2 linked regions of the Rhodopseudomonas palustris HaA2 genome follow. The protein of the gene in region 1 interacts with the protein of each later gene in a pairwise test. Links are inferred from orthologs where the notes say so. Each region holds a gene or a part of one and is shown in the gene's direction. Other genes may lie near its edges.

Evidence for each region. Proteins that work in one complex are often made in the same cells at the same time.
Region 2: the proteins of ligA (region 1) and leuS interact in binary tests that used the Escherichia coli proteins (3 or more experiments, as listed by UniProt). The link is inferred for Rhodopseudomonas palustris HaA2 from one-to-one orthologs.

The regions. Positions count from the first base shown.
Region 1 is NC_007778.1:2,282,512-2,286,206, forward strand. The notes cover bases 506-3,484. They hold ligA (NAD-dependent DNA ligase LigA), read left to right. Parts: upstream 506-912; coding sequence 913-3,057; downstream 3,058-3,484. Other genes in these bases: recN (DNA repair protein RecN), read left to right, coding at 506-588; RPB_RS10105 (multidrug effflux MFS transporter), read right to left, coding at 3,336-3,484. In the rest of the region: more of recN, read left to right, coding at 1-505; more of RPB_RS10105, read right to left, coding at 3,485-3,695. UniProt on the Escherichia coli protein: DNA ligase that catalyzes the formation of phosphodiester linkages between 5'-phosphoryl and 3'-hydroxyl groups in double-stranded DNA using NAD as a coenzyme and as the energy source for the reaction.
Region 2 is NC_007778.1:425,729-429,646, forward strand. What follows is about bases 461-3,662. They hold leuS (leucine--tRNA ligase), read left to right. Parts: upstream 461-837; coding sequence 838-3,462; downstream 3,463-3,662. Other genes in these bases: RPB_RS01950 (GGDEF domain-containing protein), read left to right, coding at 461-634; lptE (LPS assembly lipoprotein LptE), read left to right, coding at 3,449-3,662. In the rest of the region: more of RPB_RS01950, read left to right, coding at 1-460; more of lptE, read left to right, coding at 3,663-3,918.

The DNA.
Region 1 (3,695 bases):
AAGCTCTCCGCATCGCGCAGCAAGGCCGCCGACAAGCTCAACAAGGCGGTCAATGGCGAACTCGCGCCGCTCAAGCTCGAGCGCGCCAAATTCATGACCCAGGTCGAGGCCGATCCGGCGACGCCGGGGCCGCAGGGCATCGACCGCGTCGAATTCTGGGTGCAGACCAACCCCGGCACGCGGCCCGGCCCGATGATGAAGGTCGCCTCCGGCGGCGAGCTGTCACGCTTCCTGCTGGCGCTGAAAGTGGTGCTGTCGGACAAGGGCTCGGCGCCGACGCTGGTGTTCGACGAGATCGACACCGGGGTCGGCGGCGCGGTCGCCGATGCGATCGGCGGGCGCTTGGCGCGGCTCGCCACCAAGGTGCAGGTGATGGCCGTGACCCACGCCCCGCAAGTCGCCGCCCGCGCCGACCAGCATCTGCTGATTTCCAAAGCCGCGCTCGACAAGGGCAAACGCGTCGCCACCCGCGTCGCCGCCCTGGAACAGGACCACCGCCGCGAAGAAATCGCGAGGATGCTGGCGGGCGCCGAGATCACCGCCGAGGCAAGGGCGGCGGCGGACCGGCTGATCAAGGCGGCGGGGTGATCTCATCCTCGCTCCGCGCGGGGCAGGGTGATCGCATCTGAAAGTTCGCGCTCGCGACGTGCATCACCCTCCCCTGGAGGGGGAGGGTCGCTCGCGTCAGCGAGCGGGGTGGGGTGGCGAAGAGTTCATCCGCCGTGCCGCGGCTCACCCCACCCCGTCACGCATCCCGCTACGCGGGCTGCGTGCCGACCCTCCCCCTCGAAGGGGAGGGTGAAGCGAGCCCGGTGCAATAGCTTCGAATTCCATGCGATTGCCCTGCCGCGCGCGGGGAGTGGTGAGCCAGCCCCGCTTTCATCACCAGGTCCTTCATTGTATCCATTGCGCATGACAAAAGCGCCGAAGCCCGCCCCCGACATCGCCACCCTCACCAAAGCGAAAGCCAAGGTGGAGGCGATGCGGTTGCGGCTCGAGATCGAGCGGCACAACAGCGCGTACTACCAGCACGACGCGCCGACGGTTTCGGACGCGGAGTACGATGCGCTGCGGCGCAGGCTGGAGGCGATCGAGGCGAAATTCCCCGAGCTCGTCAGCGCGTCGTCGCCGACACAGACGGTGGGCGCGGCGCCGGCGCGTGGTTTCGCCAAGGTGCAGCACGCGGTGCCGATGCTGTCGCTCGGCAACGCCTTTGCCGACGACGAGGTCACGGAATTCGTCGAGCGCGTGCAGCGTTTCCTCCGGCTCGATGCGGTGCCGTCGATCGTCGCCGAGCCGAAGATCGACGGGCTGTCGCTGTCGCTGCGTTACGAGCACGGCGAATTGATGCGCGCGGCGACGCGGGGCGACGGCTTCACCGGCGAGGACGTCACCGCCAACGTCCGCACTATCGCGGATATTCCGACCACGCTGAAGGCGAAGACGATCCCCGCCGCCTGCGAGCTGCGCGGCGAAGTCTACATGCTGAAGCAGGATTTCCTCGCGCTCAACAAGCGGCAGGAGGAGGCCGGCGACACCGTGTTCGCCAATCCGCGCAATTCCGCCGCCGGCTCGCTGCGGCAGAAGGATGTTGCGATCACCGCGTCGCGGCCGCTGAAATTCTTCGCCTATGCGTGGGGCGAGATGAGCGACTACCCGATGGACGAGCCGACCCAGTTCAAGATGCTCGGCTGGCTGAAACAGGCCGGCTTCGTCGTCAATCCCGAGATCACGCTGTGTACCAGCGTCGACGACGCGCTCGCATTCTATCGCCGGATCGGCGAGCAGCGCGCGGCGCTGCCCTACGACATCGACGGCGTGGTCTACAAGGTCGATCGGCTCGACTATCAGGAACGCCTCGGCTTCGTCTCGCGCAGTCCGCGCTGGGCGATCGCGCACAAATTCGCCGCCGAGCAGGCGACCACGGTGCTGGAGAAGATCGACATCCAGGTCGGCCGTACCGGCGCGCTCACTCCGGTGGCACGATTGCAGCCGGTGACGGTGGGTGGCGTGGTGGTGCAGAACGCGACGCTGCACAACGAGGACTACATCAAGGGTCTCGGCAATGACGGCTCGCCGCTGCGCGACGGCGTCGACATCCGCGAGGGCGACACCGTGGTGGTGCAGCGCGCCGGCGACGTGATTCCGCAGATCGTCAGCGTCGTGCTCGACAAGCGGCCGGCCGACGCGACGCCCTATCACTTCCCGCACAAATGCCCGGTGTGCGGCAGCCACGCGGCGCGCGAGGAGGGCGAGGCGGTGTGGCGTTGCACCGGCGCGCTGATCTGTCCGGCGCAGGCGGTGGAGCGGCTGAAGCATTTCGTCTCGCGGCTGGCCTTCGACATCGACGGGCTCGGCGAGAAGCAGATCGTGCTGTTCCACGAACGCGGATGGGTGAAGGAACCCGCCGACATCTTCACGCTGCAGGCGCGCAACGCCGCGCTGAAGCTCGAAGATATCGAAGGCTATGGCGAGACCTCGGTGCGCAATCTGTTCGCGGCGATCGACGCGCGGCGCACCATCGAGCTGCATCGCTTGATCTTCGCGCTCGGCATCCGCCATGTCGGCGAGGGCAATGCGAAGCTGCTGGCGCGGCACTACGGCACGCTGGATGCCTTCCTGGCGGCGATGCGCGCCGCCGCGGAAGGGCAGACTGAGGAAGGCAATACGTCGGAGGCGTATCAGGATCTCGACAATATCGCCGGCATCGGCGAGGTCGTCGCTGCCGCTGTGGTCGAGTTCTTCGCCGAGCCGCGCAACGTCGCGGCGCTCGATGCGCTGCTGGCCGAACTGAAGGACGTGCTGCCGGCCGAGCAGGCGCGGCGCGACACCGCCGTCGCCGGCAAGACCGTGGTGTTCACCGGATCGCTGACGAAATTCACCCGCGACGAAGCCAAGGCGGCGGCGGAGCGACTGGGCGCCAAGGTCGCCGGCTCGGTGTCGAAGAAGACCGACTACGTCGTCGCCGGCGCGGACGCCGGATCGAAGCTCACCAAGGCGAAAGACCTCGGCGTCGCGGTGTTGACCGAGGACGAGTGGCTGGCGCTGATCTCTTGACGCGTCATTCCGGGGCGCGAGCGCAGCTCGAGAACCCGGAATTCCGAGGTGCTCTGCCGATCGAGATTCCGGGTTCGCTCACTTCGTGAGCGCCCCGGAATGACCCGGGGAGGGGCGTGCCTGGCCAGTCCGGACGTCATCCTGAGGCGCCGCCGCGGAGCGGCGGCCTCGAAGGATGGGCCGCTTGCGCGCGTCGCCGCATCCTTCGAGGCGCGCCGAGGAGGGCGCGCACCTCAGGATGACGATGCTGTGCGTGAAACGGCGCAGGCAGGCCGCCCTCACATCACCGGCGGCTCTTCGCCTTCTGCCTTCTCGATCAGCTCTTCGCTCGCGATGAGGTTGCTGCGTGGCACCAGGAAGATCATCGAGGCGGCGCAGGCCAGCGCGAGGGCGGCGACGGCGATGTTGAGCGGCAGCGGCGTGGCGAAATGGCCGCCGAGATACGCGCCGAACTGCGAGCACAGCGCGCCGATCCCGAATTGGGTGAAGCCCATCAGCCCGGAAGCGGTGCCGGCCACCTGCGGCCTTATGCTGATCGCGCCGGCGGTTGCATTGGCCATCACGAAGGCGTTGCCGAACATGATGATCATGTGGGTGGCGAACAGCCAGCTCGGCACCTGATTCCAGCCGAGCACGCC
Region 2 (3,918 bases), 1.9 Mb from region 1 along the record:
GCTGGCGCGCGCCTTCAACGCGATGGCCGCGCAACTCGGCCAGCGCGAGCGCGAGCTGGTCGCGATCAACAACAACCTCACCGTGATGGCGTCGATGGACATGCTGAGCGGTCTGGCCAACCGGCGCGGCTTCCAGAGCCGGCTGGACTTCGAATGGGCGCGCGGCCAGCAGACCGGCCATTGCCTGGCGCTGCTGATGCTCGACGTCGACCATTTCAAGCCGTTCAACGACAGCTATGGCCATCCGGAGGGCGACGCCTGCCTGTCGCGGATCGGCGAGGCGCTGGCGGGCGTGGCCGACGAGACCGGCGGCTTCGCCGCGCGCTACGGCGGCGAGGAGTTCTGCCTCCTGTTGCCGAATACCGATGCGGCGGCCGCGCGCGATGTCGGCGAATTGGTTCGGGCCACGATCGAGCGACTTGGGGTGCCGCATCGCACCAGCGAGTTTCAGCGCGTCACCGTCAGCGTCGGCGTCGCGACGGCTCTGCCGGTCGACACCGCGGCGCCGCGCGAACTGCTCGAGGCCGCCGACGCCGCGCTCTACGCCGCCAAACACGGCGGCCGCAACACGGTCGCCGAACACGGCCTGGTCCGCGGCGCCGATGCGCCCGCGCCAATGGCGATGGCGGGCTGAGGCGGCGCCCGCGCCGGGCCCCGGCCGGACCGCGGAATTGCGCCCATCCCATTGACCCGACGCAGCGTTTCGTGGCCTATTCCGCGCGCCTTGCGCGCGAATTCCGCCTGAGCCGCACCGGTTTGCGACCTCATTCGCGCTTCCTTGAATGTGCACAGCGCTCGAACCGGCCGGCCGACTGATCTCCAGCCTGACTGATCTCCATGAGCAACGAACGTTACAACGCCCGCGAATCCGAGCCGAAATGGCAGGCGAAATGGGACGAGGCGAAAATTTTCGCCACCCGGAACGACGACCCGCGCCCAAAGTATTACGTGCTGGAGATGTTCCCGTATCCGTCGGGCCGCATCCATATGGGGCACGTCCGCAACTACACCATGGGCGACGTGGTGGCGCGGACGATGCGGGCGCGCGGCCACAACGTGCTGCACCCGATGGGCTGGGACGCGTTCGGCCTGCCGGCCGAGAACGCCGCGATTGAGCGCAAGGTCGCGCCCAAGGCCTGGACCTACGACAACATCGCTTCAATGAAGAAGCAGCTCCAGACCATGGGGCTGTCGCTCGACTGGGCGCGTGAATTCGCGACCTGCGATCCGACCTACTACAAGCATCAGCAGAAGATGTTCCTGGATTTCCTGAAGGTCGGCCTGGCCGAACGGGAAACCCGCAAGCTCAACTGGGACCCGGTCGACATGACCGTGCTGGCCAACGAGCAGGTGATCGACGGCCGCGGCTGGCGCTCCGGCGCGGTGGTCGAGCAGCGCGAGATGAACCAGTGGGTGTTCAAGATCACCCGCTACGCGCAGGACCTGCTCGACGCGCTGGAAACGCTCGACCGCTGGCCCGACAAGGTCCGGCTGATGCAGCGCAACTGGATCGGCCGCAGCGAAGGCCTGTTGGTGCGGTTCGCGCTGGATGCGGCGACGACGCCGGCCGGCGAGACCGAGCTGAAGATTTTCACCACGCGGCCCGACACGCTGTTCGGCGCCAAATTCATGGCGATCGCGCCGGATCATCCGCTGGCGCAGGCGGCGGCCGCCAAGAACGAGAAGATCGCGGCCTTCGTCGAGGAGTGCAAGAAGCGCGGCACCGCGCAGGCCGAGATCGACACCGCCGAGAAGCAGGGCATCGACACCGGCATCCGCGCGCTGCATCCGTTCGACCCGACCTGGCAGATCCCGGTCTATGTGGCGAATTTCGTGCTGATGGAATACGGCACCGGCGCCATCTTCGGCTGCCCGGCGCACGACCAGCGCGACCTCGATTTCGTCAACAAGTACCAGCTTGGTAATACGCCCGTTGTGTGCCCCGAGGGCCAGGACCCTTTGAGCTTCGTCATCACCGACGAGGCCTATGACGGCGACGGCCGCCTGATCAATTCGCGCTTCCTCGACGGCATGAGCATCGCGGACGCGAAGGAAGAAGTGGCGAAGCGGCTGGAGACAGCGACGCTCGGCAATGCGCCGGTCGGCGAGCGCAAGGTCAATTTCCGCCTGCGCGACTGGGGGATTTCACGCCAGCGCTATTGGGGCTGCCCGATCCCGGTGATCCATTGCGAGGTCTGCGGCGTCGTGCCGGTGCCGGACAAGGACCTGCCCGTCGTGCTGCCGGAGGACGTGTCGTTCGACAAGCCCGGCAACGCGCTCGACCATCACCCGACCTGGAAGCACGTGCCCTGCCCGCAATGCGGCGGCAAAGCGCAGCGCGAAACCGACACCATGGACACCTTCGTGGATTCGTCCTGGTACTTCGCGCGCTTCACCGATCCGTGGAACGAGACCGCGCCGACCACGCCCGACGTGGTCAACCGGATGCTGCCGGTCGATCAATATATCGGCGGCGTCGAGCACGCGATCCTGCATCTCTTGTACAGCCGGTTCTTCACCCGGGCGATGAAGGCCACCGGCCATCTCGGCCTGGACGAGCCGTTCCGCGGCATGTTCACCCAGGGCATGGTGGTGCACGAGACCTACCGCACCGCCGACGGCCATTTCGCCTCGCCGGCCGAAGTCGCGATCGTGGCCGAGGGCGACGGCCGCCGCGCCACGCTGCTCGACGGCGGCACGCCGGTCGAGATCGGCCCGATCGAAAAGATGTCGAAGAGTAAGCGCAACACCGTCGATCCCGACGACATCATCGGCTCTTACGGCGCCGACACCGCGCGCTGGTTCATGCTGTCGGATTCGCCGCCGGACCGCGACGTGATCTGGAGCGAGGAAGGCGTCAAGGGCGCATCGCGCTTCGTGCAGCGGCTGTGGCGGATGGTGAATGACGCCGCCGCCATCGCCCGTTCGGCCCCGGCCGAGCGGCCGGCGACGTTCGGCCCCGAGGCGCTGGCGGTGCGCAAGGCCGCGCATGGCGCGCTCGACAAGGTGTTGAGCGGCATCGAACGGCTCGCCTTCAATGTCAGCCTCGCCCATATCCGCGAATTCGCCAACAGCTTCGGCGAGGCGCTGGCGAAGCCGGGCCAGCCGTCGCCGGATCTGGCCTGGGCGATCCGCGAGGCCGCGGTCATCCTTGTTCAACTGTTTCACCCGATGATGCCGCATCTGGCCGAGGAATGCTGGGCGGCGCTGGGCCGGCCGGGCCTGGTCTCCGAGGCGCTGTGGCCGCAAATCGAACGCGATTTGCTGGTCGAAGACAGCATCACCCTGCCGGTACAGGTCAACGGCAAGAAACGCGGGGACATCACGGTGGCCAGGGACGCCAACACCCAGGAAATTGAGGCTGCCGTTTTGGCCCTCGATGCGGTAAGACAGGCGCTGGACGGCAAGCCCGTCCGCAAGGTGATCGTGGTGCCGCAGAGGATCGTGAATGTCGTCGGTTAGGCCCGCATTGGCGAAGATGGTCGCGAGGCTGGCGCTCGCCGCAATGCTGGCGGCGCCGCTGGCTGGATGCTTCCAGCCGATGTATGCCGACCGCGGCGACGGCTCGCCGACGCTGCGCGACAAGCTCGCCGCCATCGAGGTGCCGCCGCTCGACGTGCCGAACGGCTCGCGCGTCGCCCGGCTCGGCGTCGAGATCCGCAACGCGCTGATGTTCAAGATGTACGGCAGCGCCACCGGCGCGCCGCCGCTGTATTCGCTGAAGATGAACCTCACCACCCAGCGCTCGTCGCTGATCGTCGATCCGACCACCGCGCTGCCGACCATCGAGAATTACGGCATCGACGCCAGCTACCGGCTGATCGAGATCGCCACCGGCAAGGTGGTGATGTCCGGCAACACCTTCTCGCGCGTCGAATACGACGTGCCGGGCCAGACCCAGCGCTTCGCCCGCACCCG